DNA from 3 places in the Streptomyces sp. NPDC055189 genome. Region 1 is predicted to be linked to each of the others. Evidence: riboswitches for the same ligand, from Rfam matches in the RefSeq annotation. Region 1 holds a riboswitch; each other region holds the start of a gene.
What was found. A riboswitch is a leader RNA that binds a small molecule or an ion and turns the genes downstream of it on or off. The one in region 1 is predicted to bind S-adenosylmethionine.

Region 2: another riboswitch for S-adenosylmethionine. It lies ahead of thrC (threonine synthase); the one in region 1 lies ahead of ACWFR3_RS21405 (glutathione S-transferase C-terminal domain-containing protein).
Region 3: another riboswitch for S-adenosylmethionine. It lies ahead of ACWFR3_RS27000 (aminotransferase class V-fold PLP-dependent enzyme); the one in region 1 lies ahead of ACWFR3_RS21405 (glutathione S-transferase C-terminal domain-containing protein).

Annotation. Positions count from the first base shown of each region.
Region 1 is NZ_JBSGSG010000028.1:70,370-77,037, forward strand. It holds gene ACWFR3_RS21395 (ATP-binding cassette domain-containing protein) at 1-1,690, shown strand, start outside; gene ACWFR3_RS21400 (M13 family metallopeptidase) at 1,751-3,703, shown strand; gene ACWFR3_RS21405 (glutathione S-transferase C-terminal domain-containing protein) at 3,797-4,549, opposite strand; SAM riboswitch class IV at 4,911-5,055, opposite strand; SAM riboswitch class IV at 5,252-5,364, shown strand; gene ACWFR3_RS21410 (putative leader peptide) at 5,430-5,549, shown strand; gene ACWFR3_RS21415 (LLM class flavin-dependent oxidoreductase) at 5,645-6,668, shown strand, end outside.
Region 2 is NZ_JBSGSG010000029.1:382-7,049, reverse strand. It holds gene groL (chaperonin GroEL) at 1-1,135, opposite strand, end outside; gene ACWFR3_RS21540 (cold-shock protein) at 1,471-1,674, opposite strand; gene ACWFR3_RS21535 (MoaD/ThiS family protein) at 2,099-2,374, opposite strand; gene thrC (threonine synthase) at 2,477-3,784, opposite strand; SAM riboswitch class I at 3,802-3,936, opposite strand; gene ACWFR3_RS21525 (glucosyl-3-phosphoglycerate synthase) at 4,103-5,047, shown strand; gene ACWFR3_RS21520 (hypothetical protein) at 5,155-5,427, shown strand; gene ACWFR3_RS21515 (alpha,alpha-trehalose-phosphate synthase (UDP-forming)) at 5,532-6,668, shown strand, end outside.
Region 3 is NZ_JBSGSG010000043.1:25,453-32,120, reverse strand. It holds gene ACWFR3_RS27010 (SLC13 family permease) at 1-841, shown strand, start outside; gene ACWFR3_RS27005 (glycerate kinase family protein) at 865-2,073, shown strand; gene ACWFR3_RS27000 (aminotransferase class V-fold PLP-dependent enzyme) at 2,025-3,398, opposite strand; SAM riboswitch class IV at 3,565-3,681, opposite strand; gene trpD (anthranilate phosphoribosyltransferase) at 3,756-4,820, opposite strand; gene qcrB (cytochrome bc1 complex cytochrome b subunit) at 4,946-6,577, opposite strand; gene qcrA (cytochrome bc1 complex Rieske iron-sulfur subunit) at 6,574-6,668, opposite strand, start outside.

The DNA.
Region 1 (6,668 bases):
CCACGACCCGGACAAGAAGCTGAAGGACTACACCGAGCAGGAGTGGGCCGACCTCCTGCACAAGGCCCCGACCAAGGTGAAGGTGGGCTCGAACGGCTTCACGTACGAGGGCCTGATAGCCAAGATGCAGCGAACCTGGCTCGCCAAGGACCGCGAATCCCTTCAGTCCCACATCAAGACTTTCGTCGACCGGGCCGTGGTCTTCACCCGGTGCCCGCTCTGCGAGGGCACGCGCCTGACCGCGGCCGCGCTGTCGTCGAGGATCGACGGCCTGAACATCGCCGACTGCTCGTCGATGCAGATCAGCGATCTCGCCGCGTTCGTACGCGGACTCGACGACCCCGGCGTCGCCCCGCTGATCACGAGCCTGCACGAACTGCTCGAATCCCTTGTCGAGATCGGGCTCGGCTATCTGAGCCTGGACCGGACATCGGGCTCCCTCTCCGGCGGCGAGGCGCAGCGCGTGAAGATGGTCCGCCATCTCGGCTCCAGCATCACCGACGTGACGTACGTCTTCGACGAGCCGACCATCGGCCTGCACCCGCACGACATCCGCCGCATGAACGACCTGCTGCTGCGGCTGCGCGACAAGGGCAACACGGTGCTCGTCGTGGAGCACAAGCCCGAGGTGATCGCGATCGCCGACCACGTGGTGGACCTCGGGCCCGGGGCCGGCACGGCGGGCGGCGAGATCTGCTTCACCGGCGACGTGGCGGGGCTGCGCGCGTCGGGCACGCTGACCGGGCGGCACCTGGAGCACCGGGCCGGGCTGCGCGAGCAGGTGCGCGTGCCCAAGGGACAGCTGTCCATCAAGGGCGCAGACCGGCACAACCTCAAGGACGTCGAGGTCGACATCCCGCTCGGGGTGCTCGCCGTGGTCACCGGGGTCGCGGGCTCCGGCAAGAGCTCGCTGATCCACGGCTACCTCTCCGGACAGGAGGGCGTGGTGGTGGCCGACCAGTCGCCGATCCGCGGCTCGCGCCGCTCGAACCCGGCGACCTACACCGGGCTGCTCGGCCCCATCCGCACCGCGTTCGCCAAGGCCAACGGCGTCAAGGCGGCGCTGTTCAGCGCGAACTCCGAGGGCGCCTGCCCCAAGTGCAATGGCATCGGGCTCATCTACACCGACCTGGCGATGATGCCCGGGGTCGCGTCCGTCTGCGAGGCGTGCGAGGGCGAGCGGTTCACCGCCGAGGTCCTGACCTACCGGCTGCGCGGCAAGAACATCAGCGAGGTACTCGGCATGCCGGTCGCCGAGGCGCTCGACTTCTTCCCCTCCGGCCAGGCGCACGCCGTCCTCGGCCGCCTCAGCGACGTCGGGCTCGGCTATCTGCGGCTCGGCCAGCCCCTCAACACCCTCTCCGGCGGTGAACGCCAGCGCCTCAAGCTCGCCATCCACATGGCCGAGAAGTCGTCGACGTACGTCCTGGACGAACCGACGACCGGACTGCACCTGGCCGACGTGGACAAGCTGCTCGCGCTCCTGGACCGGCTCGTGGACGACGGCAACTCGGTGGTCGTCATCGAGCACCACCAAGCGGTGATGGCGCACGCCGACTGGATCATCGACCTGGGGCCAGGCGGCGGCCACGACGGCGGTCAGGTGGTGTTCACCGGCACGCCCGCGACCCTGGTGGCCGAGGCGCGGACCGTGACGGCGCAGCATCTGCGGGAGTACGTCGCTAGCTGAGGTCGGGCCGGGGTCGTAAGCCGATCGTGCTCGGGCACGGTGTCCGCGTAGGGTGCGTGAATGAGCATGCTGGATGACGCCCGCGCGGGCATGAACCCCGAGATCCGACCCCAGGACGACCTGTTCGGCCACGTCAACGGTCACTGGCTCCAGACCGAGGCGATCCCCGAGGATCGCTCCAGCTGGGGCCCCTTCGTGCAGTTGGTCGACACGGCCGAGGAACAAGTGAAGGTGATCATCCAGGAGCTGGCGTCGGACGGCGCCGGCTCGGATGACGCGCGCAAGATCGCCACGCTGTACGCCTCCTTCATGGACGAGGAGGCGATCGCCGCCCGCGGGCTCGCCCCCGCGCAGCCCCTGATCGACGCCGTCGCGGGGCTGCGGGACACCAGGGAGCTCGCGGCGTTCCTCGGCCGCTTCGAGCGGACCGGCGGCTCCGGTCTGTTCGGCTCCTACATCGACTCGGACGACCGCGACTCCGACCGCTACCTCTTCAACGTCCTGCAGGGCGGGCTCGGCCTGCCCGACGAGTCGTACTACCGCGAAGAGAAGTTCGCCGACATCCGCGAGAAGTACCTCGCCTACCTCACCGAGCTGCTCACGCTCGGGAAGCATGCCTCGCCCGCCGAGGCCGCGCAGACGGTGCTCGCCCTGGAGACACGGCTTGCCGCCGGTCACTGGGAGCGGGCCGAGACGCGTGACGTGCAGAAGACCTACAACCTCCTCACGCTGCACGAACTGGCCACCCTGGCCCCGCACTTCGACTGGCGCGGCTATGCCGAGGGGCTCGGCGGCTCGGAAGCCACCATCGCCGAGACGTGCGTCCGCCAGCCGTCCTACTTCCGTCACCTGTCCGCGGTCCTTGACGAGGTGCCGATCGAGCAGTGGAAGGACTGGGCGCTGGTCAGGGTGCTCCGCTCGTGCGCGCCCTACCTCACGGACGCGTTCGTGCAGAACAACTTCGAGTTCTACGGCCGCACCCTCAACGGCACTCCGGAGCTGCGCGCCCGGTGGAAGCGGGCGGTCGCGTTCGTCGAGGGCTCCATCGGCGAGGCCGTTGGCAAGGAGTACGTGGCGCGGCACTTCCCGCCGAGCTCCAAGGCGATGATGGACGACCTCGTCGCCAACCTCCTGGAGGCCTACCGCCAGTCGATCGCCCGTCTGGACTGGATGACGGACGAGACGAAGGAGCGCGCGTACGAGAAGCTCGCCACCTTCCGTCCCAAGATCGGCTACCCGGACACCTTCCGCGACTACTCGGCCCTGGAGGTCTCCGGCGACGACCTGCTCGGCAACGCGCACGCGGCGGACGCCTTCGAGTCCGACCGGCAACTGGCCAAGATCGGCGCGCCGGTCGACCGCGACGAGTGGTTCATGCTGCCGCAGACGGTCAACGCGTACTACAACCCGGGCACGAACGAGATCTGCTTCCCCGCCGGCATCCTGCAGAAGCCGTTCTTCTCGCCCGACGCCGACCCGGCCGAGAACTACGGCGGCATCGGCTCGGTCATCGGCCACGAGATCGGCCACGGCTTCGACGACCAGGGCGCGCAGTACGACGGCGCGGGCAACCTCAACGACTGGTGGACCGCGGACGACAAGACCGCGTTCGAGGCCAAGTCGAAGGCGCTGGTCAAGCAGTACGACGCCTTCTCGCCGCGCAACCTCCCCGACGAGTTCGTCAACGGCTCGCTGACGGTGGGCGAGAACATCGGCGACCTGGGCGGTCTGACCATCGGGCACACGGCCTACCGCATCGCGCTCGACGGCGCCCCGATGCCGACGAGCGACGGCCTGACCGGCTCCCAGCGGCTGTTCATGAACTGGGCCTACTGCTGGCGCACCAAGCGCCGCAAGGAGCAGGAGCAGCAGTACCTCACCATCGACCCGCACTCGCCGCCCGAGTTCCGGGCGAACATCGTGCGCAACCTCGACGAGTTCCACGAGGCGTTCGAGACGGCGGAGGGCGACGGGCTCTGGCTGGACCGTGCGGAGCGCGTCCGGATCTGGTGAAACGCCGGGCACGGCCGCGGTACTCGTGCCGCGGCCGTGCCCCGTCCCCTCCTGCCCGGGTCACCGCAGACCGGCTGCGCGCGGAGAGCGGTTTCAGGCGGGGGTGTCCGACCGCCGGTCCGGATCGACGGTACGCGGGTGGTTGGCGTAGAAGGCCGGGTGGTCGTGCAGGCGGCGGACGTAGGCGCGGATGTGGGGGTAGGCGTGCACGGCCCCGGCTTCGTCGGGGGCGAGGTGGACGAGCCTCGCCCACAAGTCGACGTCCGCCGCGGTGAGTTCATCGCCGACGAGGCAGGAGCCAAAGGCCAGCCGGCGGTTGAGGTGGTCCAGTGCCGCGGGGGTCAGGGAGCCGGCGACGAGATCGTGCCAGGTGTCGATCTGTGCCGCGAGGGCCGGCGGGCGCAGGAGGCGGCGCGGGCCGTTGCCGTGCGCGGCGAGGCGGCAGGCGAGGTCGCGCAAAATGTCGGGCGTGTGGTTGCTGACGACGTGCCCGCTCCACCGGTCGCACAGGGCGGGAACGGTCAGCGGGCCGTCGAAGTGGTACTCGGTGGCCTCGTAGAAGCGGCGCAGGGAGTCGAGCGCGGCGGTGGTGTCCGTGGTGTCCGGTGCCAGGAGCGTCGTGGTGAGCGAGTCCCTGAGTCCTAGCAGGTCGAGGGTGATCGAGACGCACAGGGAGCGGGGACATCCGGCCGAGAGATACAGGTGATAGCGGTGGGGTGCCGGATAGAAGCCGCCGGCGAGGTCGGCGCCGATACGGCTGCGGATCGGGGCGGGGCACGTGCCGTGCGGGGAGCGCGAAGCCTCCAGGACCGGGCGGCGGGAACGGTGCGACGTGATCTCGGGCATGGCTCTCCAGACAGGTGAAGGGGCGCCGACCGCGCGCTCGGCGACGGTGGCACAGCGGGGGAGAGGGTGTTTCGTGCCCTCAGAGGGCCTCGGAGGCCCTCAGAGGGCAGCAGCGATGACGCTTCGTCTCCGTGTGCGTCTCGTGGTACGTCCCGTCCACGCGGACGTCAGGTCTTCCGCGTGGACGTCAGACGGCTGGAACCGATGCGCTGCACACGCGCAGCAGGTCGATGTGCAGACGTCTGGTCAGGACGCGGGGCCGGGGCCGGGGCGTGGACAGGAGAGGGCGCCGACTGCTGTTCCTCTCACCGACCGCCCTGGACATGTCCACCAGCCCTGCCGTCGAGGCCCGTTGCATCCGGGGCCGCGCTTGCCCCGCCGCCGCGGCGGGACCCGGTCGTCACCCGGGGCACCCCGTCGCGGAGGAAGGGTTGCCTGCCAGCGGGCCGGGGCCGATGACCTGCTCGGGCAGGAACCCTGCCGGGCGGGCGCTGACAATCGTGACCGTCTCGGGAAGTCTGGGTCCGGGTGCCCGGCGCCGTCAAGAAGGCGGGAGAACTCGTGGCCGGGAAGCGGAACAGAAGGCGGGGCCCGGCGGTTGTGCCTGGGAGAGACGGACGGCGAGGCACGTACGGAGATGTGAGCACGCCCATGATCCACGGGCGTTGCGCACCGCTCCGGCCTCACGTAACGTCCCGAGCAGGTTACGAGTGTCAGCGTCAAGCCCTGGCTTGCTGACCGGCAACCCTCCCACGCGGCGGGGTGCTCCAGGTGAGGACCAGGCGGGCCCGATCAGGGCTCCGCAAGCGCGAGACCGGCGAGGCCCCCGGCCCGCCGGGCCGGAAGGGCGGAGGTGGGGGACGTGCCAGTGGCACCGCCCATGTTGTCCGCGTCGTCCGCACCCCGTGTCAAGGTGATCGCGCCGAGCCCGCGGGTGCATCTGTACTCCCGGCCGCACATCGATCTGCAGCGCGTCGCCGGCGCGCTCTGTTGTTCCTGACCCGTCACCCCGCCGCCGCACCCTCGGAGCCGAGGGGCCGGTGATCTCGTACGGTCGATCAGGAAGGCACACCTTTCGTGTCGTCATCACCTTCTTTGCCCCATTCGTCACCTTCGTCTACTCCCTCTGCCCCGCTCCACCTCGCCGTCGCGCTGGACGGCGCGGGCTGGCACCCGGCCGCCTGGCGTGAACCGGTGGCCCGGCCCGCGGAGTTGCTGACCGCCGGATACTGGACCGACCTGGTCACCGAGGCCGAACACGGACTGCTTGACTTCGTGACGATCGAGGACGGGCTCGGGCTCCAGTCCTCGCACTTCACCGAACCCGACGGACGCACCGACCAGGTGCGCGGACGGCTCGACGCCGTCCTCATCGCCGCCCGTGTCGCCCCCCTGACCCGCCACATCGGCCTCGTGCCGACCGTGGTGACCACCCACACGGAGCCCTTCCACATATCCAAGGCGATCGCCACGCTGGACTACGTGAGCACGGGCCGCGCGGGTGTACGGGTCCAGGTGTCCGCGCGCCGCAACGAGGCCGCGCACTTCGGACGCCGCACGCTTCCCGCCCTCGACGCCGTCGAGGACCTCGGCAGGCCGGACGTACGGGAGTTGACCCTCGACCTCTTCGACGAGGCGGCCGACTACGTGGAAGCCGTGCGCCGGCTCTGGGACAGCTGGGAGGACGACGCGGAGATCCGGGACGTCGCCACCGGCCGCTTCATCGACCGCGACAAGCTGCACTACATCGACTTCGAGTCCAAGCACTTCAGCGTCAAGGGCCCCTCGATCACGCCCCGGCCACCGCAGGGGCTGCCCGTGGTCAGCGCGCTCGCCCACGAGACCCCGACCGAGGCCCCGTTCCGGCTCCTGGGCCGCTCCGCCGACATCGGATACGTCACCCCGCGCGACGCCGGGCACGCCCGCGCCATCGTTGCCGCGGTCCGCGCCGAGCAGGACGCGGCCGGGCGCACCGGCGAGCGCCTGCACCTCTTCGGCGACCTGGTGGTGTTCCTCGACGACGACCCGGCCGCCGCCGCGGCACGCCGGGAGCGGCTGGACGCCCTCGCCGGTCACCCGTACACCAGCGACGCGCGCGTCTTCACCGGCACGCCCGTGC
Region 2 (6,668 bases), on a different contig from region 1:
CCTTGATGACCGCAACACCGCCGGCGAGCTTCGCCAGGCGCTCCTGCAGCTTCTCGCGGTCGTAGTCGCTGTCCGAGTTCTCGATCTCGGCGCGGATCTGGTTGACGCGACCCTGGACCTGGTCGCTCTCACCGGAGCCGTCGACGATCGTGGTCTCGTCCTTGGTGATGACGACCTTGCGGGCACGGCCGAGCAGGTCGAGACCGGCGTTCTCCAGCTTGAGGCCGACCTCCTCGGAGATGACGGTGCCACCGGTGAGGATGGCGATGTCGCCGAGCATGGCCTTGCGGCGGTCACCGAAGCCGGGCGCCTTGACGGCGACGGACTTGAAGGTGCCACGGATCTTGTTGACGACCAGGGTCGACAGGGCCTCGCCCTCGACGTCCTCGGCGATGATCAGCAGCGGCTTGCCGGACTGCATGACCTTCTCGAGGAGCGGAAGGAGGTCCTTCACGTTCGCGATCTTCGAGTTCACGATCAGGATGTACGGGTCGTCGAGCGACGCCTCCATACGCTCCATGTCCGTGGCGAAGTACGCCGAGATGTAGCCCTTGTCGAAGCGCATGCCCTCGGTGAGCTCAAGCTCGAGCCCGAAGGTCTGCGACTCCTCGACGGTGATGACGCCTTCCTTGCCGACCTTGTCCATCGCCTCGGCGATGAGCTCGCCGATCTGGGTGTCGGCGGCGGAGATGGAGGCGGTCGAAGCGATCTGCTCCTTGGTCTCCACGTCCTTGGCCTGCTCGAGCAGGGCGCCCGAGACGGCCTCGACGGCCTTCTCGATGCCGCGCTTGAGGGCCATCGGGTTGGCACCGGCGGCTACGTTGCGCAGGCCCTCGCGGACCAGCGCCTGCGCCAGGACGGTCGCGGTCGTCGTGCCGTCACCGGCGACGTCGTCCGTCTTCTTCGCGACCTCCTTGACCAGCTCGGCGCCGATCTTCTCGTACGGGTCCTCGAGCTCGATCTCCTTGGCGATGGAAACACCATCGTTGGTGATCGTGGGGGCACCCCACTTCTTCTCGAGGACGACGTTGCGACCCTTGGGGCCCAGGGTCACCTTGACGGCGTCGGCGAGCTGGTTCATGCCGCGCTCGAGGCCGCGCCGTGCCTCCTCGTCGAACGCGATGATCTTGGCCATGTGAAGTGGTCCTCCCGGACAGGGGTGGCATGCTCCGGATCGCATCGGTGCCCGCGACGGACGGCCTGCAAGCCTTGTGGTTCCTTGCCCCACCCGGCCTGCGGGCCTCACCGACCCGATCCAAGTTCTGTCACTCTCACTCGGAGAGTGCTAAGCCCAATGATTAGCACTCGACCCCTACGAGTGCAAGCGCCTCTCATGGATCCCGGACGCACGAGGGGGCGCGCGTCCAGGGGCGCGGGGCGCGGCGAACACAGGACGCACGAGGGGCCCGTACCCCTGTCGGGATACGGGCCCTTCGTCACTCGCTAAGTCGCTGGCCGATCGCGCCGAGATCAGACGGCGAGCTTGACCATGTCCGCCTGCGGACCCTTCTGGCCCTGCGAGATCTCGAACTCAACTCGCTGACCTTCTTCAAGGGTGCGGTAGCCGTCCATCTGAATCGCGCTGTAGTGGACGAAAACATCCGCACCACCGTCGACCGCGATGAAGCCGTACCCCTTCTCCGCGTTGAACCACTTGACGGTGCCCTGAGCCATGCCTAACTCCCCTATTACTGGCCCTTGCACGGACCCGCACTTCGCGGACCCGGGTCAGACCTCACCCCCCCAATGGGTTGTGGAGGCGTGCGCCGGAACGCGTCGACCGCGGCTGAATGTATCTGTCCAACTGCCCTCTGCAACAGGTCAATCAGACGAGAATTCTGGGCACGCGTGATCGGAAATATGCGGAGGATTTACCGGAGTTCAGGGCAAGTCGGGCCAGACAAATGCCACGAGAGGGGCAAATGGGCAGTGCACTTTGGCTACTTCTTGTCGCCCTCAGGGCGACTTCGTATATGCGCTCGGCACAAACGGGGAAGCTCGCTTCCCAACTGTACCGCGCTCAACCACATAGAATTGCCCCCTCCGCTTCTCTCGCAGAGGGGGCATTTCCGATTACGCAGGGTATTTCCTTAAAGGATCAACCACCGGCGACGGCAGGAATGATCGAGATGCCCGCGCCGTCCGGCGTAGCGGTCTCCAGACCCTGCTCGAAGCGGACGTCGTCGTCGTTCACGTAGACGTTCACGAAGCGCCGCAGCTTGCCCTGGTCGTCCAGGACGCGCGCCGCGATGCCGGCGTGGTTCTTCTCCAGGTCGGCGATGACCTCGGAGAGGTTCGCCCCCTCGGCGGCGACCTCGGACTGACCGCCGGTGTAGGTGCGAAGAATGGTGGGGATACGAACGTTCACGCTCATGGATTCACCTCGGGGTGCGTGGGGCCCCTTCAGGGGCGCGGGGAACTGCGCGACCAGCCACGACGGTCCGCAGACGGAAAGAAGGCTCAGGCCCTGCGGCGATTAACCGGCAAGACCCGCGGCGCGAAACGCGTCAAGGCTGGGCTTGATCGTGGCGGTCGCCTGAGACGTCTCGGCAACAGCGTCAAGAGTCTTGAGCCCGTCACCCGTGTTCAGCACCACCGTGGTCAGGGTGGGATCGATGAGCCCCGCGTCGATCAGCTTCTTGGTGACGCCCACGGTCACCCCGCCCGCGGTCTCCGCGAAGATCCCCTCGGTCCGGGCAAGCAGCTTGATCGCGTCGACGACCTGCTCGTCGTTCACGTCCTCGACGGCCCCACCGGTACGACGCGCGATGTCGAGCACGTACGGCCCGTCGGCGGGGTTGCCGATGGCAAGCGACTTGGCGATGGTGTTCGGCTTCTGCGGGCGGACGACGTCGTGCCCGGCCTTGAAGGCGGTGGACACCGGCGAACAGCCCTCGGCCTGCGCACCGAAGATCTTGTACGGCTTGTCCTCCACGAGCCCCAGCTTGATGAGCTCCTTGAGACCCTTGTCGATCTTCGTGAGCTGCGAGCCCGAGGCGATCGGGATGACCAGCTGGTCCGGCAGCTGCCAGCCGAGCTGCTCGCAGATCTCGTACGCCAGGGTCTTGGAACCCTCTCCGTAGTACGGCCGCAGGTTCACGTTCACGAAGCCCCAGCCCTCGCCCAGCGGGTCGCCGATGAGCTCGGAGCAGAAGCGGTTCACGTCGTCGTAGTTGCCCTCGATGCCGACGAGCTCGCCGCCGTACACCGCAGCCATGACGACCTTGCCCTGCTCCAGGTCGTGCGGGATGAACACGCAGGAGCGGAAGCCGGCGCGGGCCGCGGCGGCACCGACGGCGCCCGCGAGGTTGCCGGTGGAGGAGCAGGAGAGCGTGGTGAAGCCAAAGGCGCGGGCGGCCTCGATGGCCTGCGCCACGACGCGGTCCTTGAAGGAGTGCGTCGGGTTGCCCGAGTCGTCCTTGACGAACAGCTTGCCCTGCTCGACGCCGAGCTCGCGGGCGAGGTTGTCGGCCTTGACGAGCTTGGTCCAACCAGGGTTGATGTTGGGCTTCTCGGCGACGTCCGCCGGGACGGGCAGGAGAGGGGCGTAGCGCCAGATGTTGTCCGGGCCGGACTCGATCTGCTTGCGGAGTGCCTCGGGGTCACCCGTCGGCAGGTCGTACGCGACTTCGAGCGGGCCGAAACAGGCCTGGCAGGCGAAGATCGGGCCGAGGGCGTAGAGCTCACCGCACTCGCGGCAGGAAAGGCCCGAAGCGGGACCGAGATCCACGGAACCCGTGGTCGAAGGGGTGGTGTCGTTCGTTGCGACAGTCTGCGCAGCCATGGAGGCGAGGCCCTTTCTCCTCATCTTCCCCGCGGCGAATCTCACCGCGAGACGGAATTGGCACCTTCCCCACCGAGACCTCGCGTGCGCGGTCGGCGGGATGGTTGCCGGGGCTTCAACGGGCCGTATCCCTCTGCCCCTCTGGATGAGCGGTATGGCGCCGGGCTTCAGGGGCCCGGGGCGTTTATTGCGCGATGACCCCGGCATGCGATGGTCATCGGCGTTGTTCAAGACTGTAACCGACGGCCTGGACCCTTGAGATAGTCGTCCGCACCGCGAGATGGATCACATGTAGGCCACACACAGGAGGAGCCCCCCGTGCTGGAAGAGGCCGAGCGCTGGCTGACCAGGCGTTCCTGGTCGGTTGCCGACCGTCCGCTCAGCGCGCTCGTCGCCGCCAAACGGGCGTCGGGAGCCTCGGTGAGTGTCGTCCTGCCCGCGCTCGACGAGGAGGAGACGGTCGGCGAGATCGTCGCCGAGATCCGCCGCGAGCTGGTCGAGGAGACCGCTCTCGTCGACGAGCTCGTGGTGATCGACTCCGGCTCCGCGGACCGCACGGCGGAGGTCGCCCGGGCGGCGGGCGCGCGGGTCGTGCACCGGGACGAGATCCTGCCGCGCATCCCGGCCGTGCCCGGCAAGGGCGAGGTCCTGTGGCGCTCGCTCCTGGTGACCGGCGGCGACATCGTCGCGTTCGTCGACGCGGACCTGAGGGAGTTCTCGGCGGACTTCGTGACGGGGATCGTCGGCCCGCTCCTGACGGAGCCCGACGTGGACTTCGTGAAGGCGATGTACGACCGTCCGCTGGCCGGAACCGACGATCAGGGCGGCCGGGTCACCGAGCTGATGGCGCGCCCGCTGCTCAACATGCACTGGCCCCAACTCGCGGGGTTCGTACAGCCGTTGGGCGGCGAGTACGCGGCGCGCAGATCACTCCTGGAGCGCCTCCCGTTCCCCGTCGGCTACGGGGTGGAGCTGGGTCTGCTGGTGGACGCGCTGCACACCGTGGGCCTGGACGCGCTCGCGCAGGTCGACGTCGGGGTGCGCAAGCACCGGCACCAGGACGGGCAGGCGCTCGGCAGGATGGCCGCGGCGATCTACCGGACGGCACAGCTGCGCCTCGCGCGCGGCCACCTCGTACGCCCCGAGCTCATACAGTTCGAACGGGGCGAGCAGGGGTTCGAGCCGCGGACCCATCCGGTCGACACGGAGGAGCGTCCGCCGATGTCCGGCATCGCGGAGTACACGGCCCGCCGCGTGGCGTAACCACTCAAGGCCGGGCATTTTGTCTACATTCCCCACTTATGTGGCAAATGTGGCAGAGACATGCAGTGGGAAGCGCGCGACGTACGCGACGTAACGGTGGCATGACCATGGCCACGGCTGGCCTCATGGCGGCGATGCTCGGTGCCGCAGCCGTGCCTGCGGTCGGCGCGGAGGCGCGGCACGAGGCGTCGCCGTCGTACGGGAACGTCAGAACCATCGACCGCGCCGAGCTCGGCCCCGCGGACGAGCAGCAGAGCGTCCGCGGTGAGCTGGCCAAGAGCGGCAGCGACTCGGACACGATGCTGTACGCGGGCCTCGCGATCTCCCTGTGCGTGCTGGGCGCGCTCGCGGTGGCCGCGGCACGGAGCAGACGGGACTAGGTCCCCTGTCCCCACAGGCCCCCTGTCCCCGAACGTATACGGCCGGGTCCGTCACGGTCCGGCCGTACGTTTGAGCCCTTCCCGGAAGGGCTAGGTTTCGGCACATGGTCTCCGAGCACGCCGCCGCCCAGGTCCTCGTCGCGTCCAACCGCGGCCCCGTCACGTACTCCCTGGAGGAGAGCGGGGAGCTGACGGCCAAGCGGGGCGGCGGCGGACTCGTCTCCGGGCTCAGCGCGATCGGCGACTCCGAGGCCGCCCTGTGGGTCTGCGCGGCGCTGGGCGACGGCGACCGGGAGGCGGTACGACGCGGGGTCGGCGAGCCCGGCGTACGGATGCTGGACATCGACGCGGGTTCGCACGAGGGGGTCCACGCCGACGCGTACAACGGGATCGCGAACTCGGTCCTCTGGTTCGTCCACCACATGCTGTACCAAACCCCGCTCGAACCGGCCTTCGGCCCGGAGTTCCGTGCGCAGTGGGCGTCGTACGAGACGTACAACCGGGCCTTCGCCGAGGCGCTCGCCGAGAGCGCGGCCGGCGGCGCGGCGGTCCTCGTCCAGGACTACCACCTGGCCCTGGTGCCGGGGATGCTGCGCGAGCTGCGCCCCGACCTGCGCATCGGCCACTTCTCGCACACGCCGTGGGCGCCGGTGGACTACTTCCGGATGCTCCCGGACGACGTCGCGGAGCAACTCCTGCGCGGCATCCTCGGCGCCGACCGGGCGGCGTTCCTGACGGGGCGGTGGGCGGACGCGTTCAGCGACTGCTGCGTAGCCGTCCTCGGCGGTACGTCGGGTACGCGGATCGGGGTGCACGGGCTCGGGGCCGACGCGGATTTCCTGCGGGAGCGGTCGCGGCGGGATGACGTGGAGGAGCGGCTTGCCGCGCTGCGGGGGCAGATCGGGGGCTCCGGTGACCGGAAGGTAGTGGTCCGTGTCGACCGAACCGAACTCTCCAAGAACATCGTGCGGGGATTGCAGGCGTACCGGGAGCTGCTCGCGTCCCGGCCGGAGTGGCGGGAGCGGGTGGTGCACGTCGCCTTCGCGTACCCGTCCCGGCAGGATCTCGCGGTGTACCGCGAGTACACGGCCTCTGTGCAGCGACTGGCGGACGAGATCAACTCCGAGTACGGGGTGGAGGGTTGGACGCCGGTCGTCCTGCACGTGAAGGACGACTTCGCCCGCTCGCTCGCGGCGTACCGTCTGGCCGACGTGGCCCTTGTGAACCCCATCCGGGACGGG
Region 3 (6,668 bases), on a different contig from region 1:
GATCACGGTGTCCGTGCTGTGGGAGGCCACCGGGGACCGGATCGGCTTCACGCAGTGGATGCTGCTCGGCCTGCCGCTCGCCATCGCCTCGTCCCATCTGGCGGCGGAGGCCGTCCTGCTGACGACGACACGGCGGGCCGACCGCAAGGGCCCCGTCCACATCACCGTCGAGCAGCTCCAAGAGCACAGCGAGCAGCCGGTCACCGGAGCCTGGGAGCCCGCCGAGACCCGCTGCGCCCTGCTCCTCGCCACGGTCGTCGCGCTCTGGTGCAGCGAGCCGCTGCACCAGGTGCCGCCCGCGGTGGTCGCGTTGATCGGCGCGGTCGTCGCGTCATCCCCCGCCCTGGGCACCGTACGTCTGAAGGACGCGCTCAAGACCGTGCCGTGGGCGCTGCTGCTCTTCATGGCGGCGACGATGGCGATGGGGGTCGCGCTCGCCGATTCGGGGGCGGCGAAGTGGCTGGTGGGCGGGGTCCCCCTCGATGTGCCGCCCTGGCTCTTCCTGGCCGTCGTCGTGGCGGTCAGCACGGCCGCGCACCTGGTCCTGCAGTCCCGTTCGGCCCGCTCGTCCGTCCTGGTCCCGCTGGTCGTCGCGGCAGCCGTCGGCGCGGGCGTCAACCCGGTCGCGGCGGCCCTGGCCTCCACGGCGGCCGCCGGCTTCTGTCACACCCTGCCCGCCTCCGCGAAGCCCGTCACGCTCTTCGCCGACATCCCCGGCACCCCCACCTACACCCCGCGCGACCTGCTGCGCCTCTCCGCGGTCCTGGCACCCCTGACCGCCGCCCTCGTCCTGCTCTTCGCCGTCACGCTCTGGCCGCTGCTCGGCGTGCCCGTCCGCTAGTTCCCTCTGCCGTGGAGATCTTCATGCTGACCCGTTTCGCCATCGCCCCCAGCGGCTTCAAGGAGTCCCTGTCCGCGCAGTCCGCGGCCGAGGCCATCGCCGAAGGAGTACGCCGGGTCGTCCCGCACGCCGACACCGACCTGATCCCCCTGGTGGACGGCGGCGAGGGCACCGCCCGCGCCCTGGCCACCACCGGCGGCGGCCGCCTGGTCGCGCTGCCGGCCACCGGTCCCGTCGGCCAGCGGATCGGCACGCACTTCGCGCTGCTCCCGGACGGCACTGCGATCGTCGAGATGGCCGCGGTCGCCGGGCTCTCGCTGGTCCCGCGCGACCTTCGCGACCCCGGTGCCACCACGACGTACGGCGTCGGCGAGCTGATCGGCGCCGCACTGGACGCGGGGGCCCGCCGCATCCTGGTGGGCTGCGGCGACTCCGGCACCTCGGACGGCGGCGCGGGGGCGCTCCAGGCGCTCGGCGCCCGGCTCCTGGACGCGGACGGCTGGGAACTGCCGCGCGGCGGCCGGGAGCTGACCCGCCTGAGCCGCATCGACCCCTCGGGGCTCGACCCCCGTCTGCGAGGCGCCGAGATCCGCGTCGCCTGCAACCCCTTCAACGTCCTGACCGGCGAACGCGGCGTCGCGCGCGTCTTCGGCCCGCAGAAGGGCGCGACTCCGGCGCAGGTCGAACAGCTCGCGTCGGCCCTCGACCGCTGGGCGCACATCCTGACCCGTGACCTGCACGCCGCGACGGACCTCGCCCTCGGCCCCGGAACGGGCGCCTCCGGCGGCCTGGGAGCCGGTCTCGCGGCGCTCGGCGCCCAGCTGCTCCCCCGCTTCGACGTCCTGCTCGACCACCTGGACCTGGACGCACGCCTGGCCCGCGCGGACCTCGTGGTCACCGCGGAGGGCGCCCTCGACCACCAGACGCCGCGCGGCAAGGTCCCCGCCGAAGTGGCACGGCGCGCCAAGCGGTTCGGCCGCCCCGTCCTGGTCCTCGCGGGCACGATCGGCCAGGGCGCACATCACGTACGGGCGGTGGGCGTGGACGCCTACAGCTCGATCCTGCCCGCGCCGGTCTCGCTGACCGAGGCGCTCGGGCGTGGCGGAGAGTTCCTCACCGACGCGACCGAGCGGGCCCTGCGGATGATCGTCCTGGGATCACGCCTGAAGAGGCGGCCCGGGGCTCAGGCGGCGCTGGTGTCCGGCACGCAACGCCCGTCCTCGGTGCGGTAGTTCCAGCGGGCGCCGTCCGCCACGAGCTCCTTGACGGCGCGCACGAAGCGCTCCACGTGCTCGTCCGGGGTGCCGGCGCCGAAGCTGACGCGGATCGCGTTCAGGGACTTCTCGCCGGGCGCGGCCTCGGGGGCACCGCACTCGCCCTGGGTCTGCGGGTCGCTGCCGAGCAGGGTGCGCACCAGCGGGTGGGCGCAGAACAGGCCGTCGCGTACGCCGATGCCGTACTCGGCGGAGAGCGCGGCGGCGAAGTGCGAGCTGTTCCAGCCCTCCACGACGAAGGAGATGACGCCGACGCGCGGCGCGTCGTCGCCGAAGAGCGAGAGCACCTTCACGGCAGGCACCTCGGCGAGGCCCTCGCGGACCTTCGCGATGAGCTGGTTCTCGCGGGCGACGAGCTCGTCGAAGCCCGCCTCGGTCAGCGCCTTGCAGGCGGAGGCGATCGAGTACACGCCGATGACGTTCGGCGAACCGGCCTCGTGCCGCGCGGCGGTGTCGTGCCACTCGACGTCCACGCCGCCGTCCGTGCGCCGCGCGACCTTGCGCGACGCGCCGCCGCCCGCGAGGTACGGCTCGGCCGCCTGCAGCCAGTCGGAGCGGCCCGCGAGGACGCCGGAGCCGAAGGGCGCGTACAGCTTGTGGCCGGAGAAGGCGACCCAGTCGACGTCGAGCTCGCTGATGGAGACGGGGTGGTGGGGGGCGAGCTGCGCGGCGTCCAGGACGATGCGGGCGCCGTGGGCGTGGGCGGCGGCGGACAGCTCCTTGACCGGCCACAGCTCACCGGTGACGTTCGACGCGCCGGTCACGCAGACCAGGGCGGGCCCGTAGGGGTCGCGGTCGGCGAGGGCGCGCTCCAGGGTCTCGACGGCCTGCTCGGCGGTGCGCGGGGCGTTCAGGTACGTCACGCGGGCGTCGCGCCACGGCAGCAGCGAGGCGTGGTGCTCGGTCTCGAAGACGAAGACCTGGCAGTCGGCAGGCAGGGCGGCGGCCAGGAGGTTCAGCGAGTCCGTGGTCGAGCGGGTGAAGACGACCTGGTCGCCCTCGCGGCAGCCGAGGAACTCGGCGACGGTGACGCGGCTGTTCTCGAAGAGGTCGGTGGAGAGCTGCGAGAGGTACCCGGCACCCCGGTGCACGCTGCCGTAGTAGGGCGCGTACGCGGCCACGTCGTCCCACACCCGCTGCAGCGCGGGGGCGCTCGCCGCGTAGTCGAGCGCCGCGTAGGTCACTTCGCCGCCGGTGACGAGCGGCACGGTGACGTCACGGCCGAGGACGGGCAGCGGGGCGGCACAGACGGTCTGATCGGCGACAGCGGTGGTGGCAGACATGGCGAACTCCCGTGGGAAGGCAGGCGAGTTCACTGCAGGGACGCACAGAGGGCGCTGCAGTGACGAAGAGAAAAGGGGGTGCGGAAGAGGGGCCGGAAAGCCCTATCGCATTCGCTTGCTCACGAGACTGCTCCCTTGAGGACCAGGACCCCAGGGTGTTCGCAGGGGTCCGCGCTTGCCATACGCCTTGCTGCGTACGGCCTGGTCTTCACCCGGGGCACCCCGCCACGGACGGAGGGTTGCCGGACAGCGAGCCGGGGCTTAATCGCTGTCACTCATGACCTGTGCAGCATCTTGCCACACCATCTTCCCGGTGCACACCGCAGTCCGGCATCCGGACTGCGGTGTGCGCCACACTCACCTGTTGCTGGCCGCCACCCACCGCTCCAGGGCCTTCTTCGCGGCCCCGGAGTCGATCGACTCGGCCGCCTTCGCGATACCGGCGCCGATCTGCTCCACCAGGGTGCCGTCGCCCGGCGTACGGGCCACCAGGGCCGCCGCCGTGTTCAGGAGCACGGCGTCCCGCACGGGACCGCTCTCGCCGTCCAGGAGGCGCAGGGCCACCTCGGCGTTGTACGAGGCGTCGGCGCCCCGCAGGGCCTCCACGGGGACGAGGTCGATGCCGACGTCCCGCGGGTCGAAGGCCTCCTCGCGCACGGCGCCGTCCCGTACGACCCAGACCCGCGAGGTCGCCGTGGTCGTCAGCTCGTCGAGCCCGTCGTCGCCGCGGAAGACCAGCGAGGAGTGCCCGCGCTCGGCGAAGACCCCGGCCACGATCGGCGCCATCCGCGCGTCGGCGACCCCGACCGCCTGGGCCCGCACCTTGGCCGGGTTGGTGAGCGGGCCCAGGGCGTTGAAGACGGTCCTGATGCCCAACTGGCTGCGCGCCGCGCCGGCGTACCGCAGTGCCGGGTGGAACTTCACGGCGAAGCAGAAGGTGATCCCGGCTTCCTCGACCACCTCGACGACCCGCTTCAGCGGCAGCTCCAGGTTCACCCCGAGCTTCTCCAGGACGTCGGAGGCGCCCGAGGCACTGGAGGCGGCGCGGTTGCCGTGCTTGACGACCTTCGCGCCCGCGCCTGCGGCCACGATCGCGGACATCGTGGAGATGTTGACGGTCTTGGCGCCGTCACCGCCGGTGCCGACGATGTCGACGGTCTGCCCCGGCACCTCGATCACATTGGCGTGCTCGTACATCGTGTGCACGAGGCCGGAGATCTCCTCCACGGTCTCACCCTTGGCCCGAAGCGCGACCATGAAGCCCGCGATCTGCGCGTCGGTCGCCTCGCCCCGCATGATGCGGTCCATGGCCCAGGCGGTGTCCGCGGCGCTCTGGTCGCGGCCCTCGAGCAGACCGTTCAGTACACCGGGCCAGGAACGGGCCGCCGCGGTGTTGCCTCCTGCGGGGGTCACAGCGCTCATCTGCCGCTCCTGGGTTCGTGTCAGACGTAGGACAGGAACACCTTATCCAGCCCGCAGGACGGCAAAGAGCCCCGTCCATGCACTGGATGCATGGGACGGGGCTCTCGCCGTGGCGACTCAGTCGATCAGTGGTGGCCGTGGCCGCTGGTGATCTCCTTGTACTCCTCGGTGGTGGGCTTGGGGATCTGGTTGTCCTCCCCGTAGTAGCCCTTGGAGAGCTTGGCCCTGAGCTTCTGCGAACCGGACACCTTGCGCTCGACGCCGTTCTCGTCGACCGCGGGGCCGATCTCGACCGGCGCGTACTGCTCGTGCGCGGTGAGCGTGTGCAGCTGCTCCTGGCCCAGCGGCTCGTGGACCTCGATGAACTCACCGTGCGGCAGGCGCTTGATGATGCCCGACTCGCGGCCGTGCAGGACCTTGTCCTTGTCGCGCCGCTGCAGACCCAGGCAGATCCGCTTGGTGATGATGAAGGCGAGGACCGGTGCCACGAAGAAGGCGATGCGCACGAACCAGGTGATCGCGTTGATCGACAGGTGGAAGTGCGTGGCCCAGAGGTCGTTTCCACCACCGATCAGCAGCACCATGTACCAGGTGATCCACGCGACGCCGAAGCCCGTACGGGTCGGGACGTTGCGCGGGCGGTCCAGGATGTGGTGCTCGCGCTTGTCGCCGGTGACCCAGGACTCGATGAACGGATAGACCGCGATCGCGACCAGGACCAGCGGGAAGATGATCAGCGGGATGAACACACCCAGGACGAGCGTGTGACCCCAGAGGTTGATCTCCCAGCCCGGCATGACACGGATCAGGCCTTCGGAGAAGCCCATGTACCAGTCCGGCTGGGCTCCTGTGGAGACCTGGTCCGGACGGTATGGACCGATCGCCCAGATCGGGTTGATCGTGGCGATCGCCGATACGGCCGCGATGACACCGAAGACCAGGAAGAAGAAGCCTCCGGCCTTCGCCATGTACACGGGAAGCAGCGGCATGCCGACGACGTTGTTGTTCGTCTTGCCGGGGCCCGCGAACTGGGTGTGCTTGTGGTAGAAGACCAGGATCAGGTGCGCCACCACGAGGCCGAGCATGATGCCCGGCAGCAGCAGGATGTGCACCGAGTAGAACCGGGCCACGAAGTCGCCGCCGGGGAACTCCCCGCCGAACAGGAACATCGACAGGTACGTGCCCACGATCGGCACGGACAGGATCGCGCCCTGCATGAAGCGCACACCGGTACCTGAGAGCAGGTCGTCCGGGAGCGAGTAACCGGTGAAGCCGGTGAACATGCCCAGGACGAACAGCAGGAAGCCGAAGACCCAGTTGACCTCGCGCGGCTTGCGGAAGGCACCCGTGAAGAAGACGCGCATCATGTGCACGAACATCGCCGCGAGGAAGATCAGCGCCGCCCAGTGGTGGATCTGCCGGATCAGCAGACCACCGCGCACATCGAAGCTGATGTGCATGGTCGAGTTGAACGCCTCGGACATCAGCTGGCCCTGCAGCGGGATGTAGCTGCCGTGGTACTCCACCTCGTTCATCGACGGGTGGAAGAACAGGGTCAGGTACACACCCGTGAGGATGATGATGATGAAGCTGTAGAGGCAGATCTCACCGAGCATGAAGGACCAGTGGTCCGGGAAGATCTTGCGCATGTTGGCCTTGGCCAGGGAGTAGATCCCCAGGCGGCCGTCGGCCCAGTCGGCCACCCGCTCACCGGCGGGCGCCTCCTTCTTACGGTTTTCGTTCGCCGAAGTGCTCATCCGCGCTCCCAGAATGCAGGACCGACAGGCTCGGCGAAGTCGCCGAGCGCCTCGAGGTAGCCCTCTTCGTTCACGGCGATGCGCAGCTGCG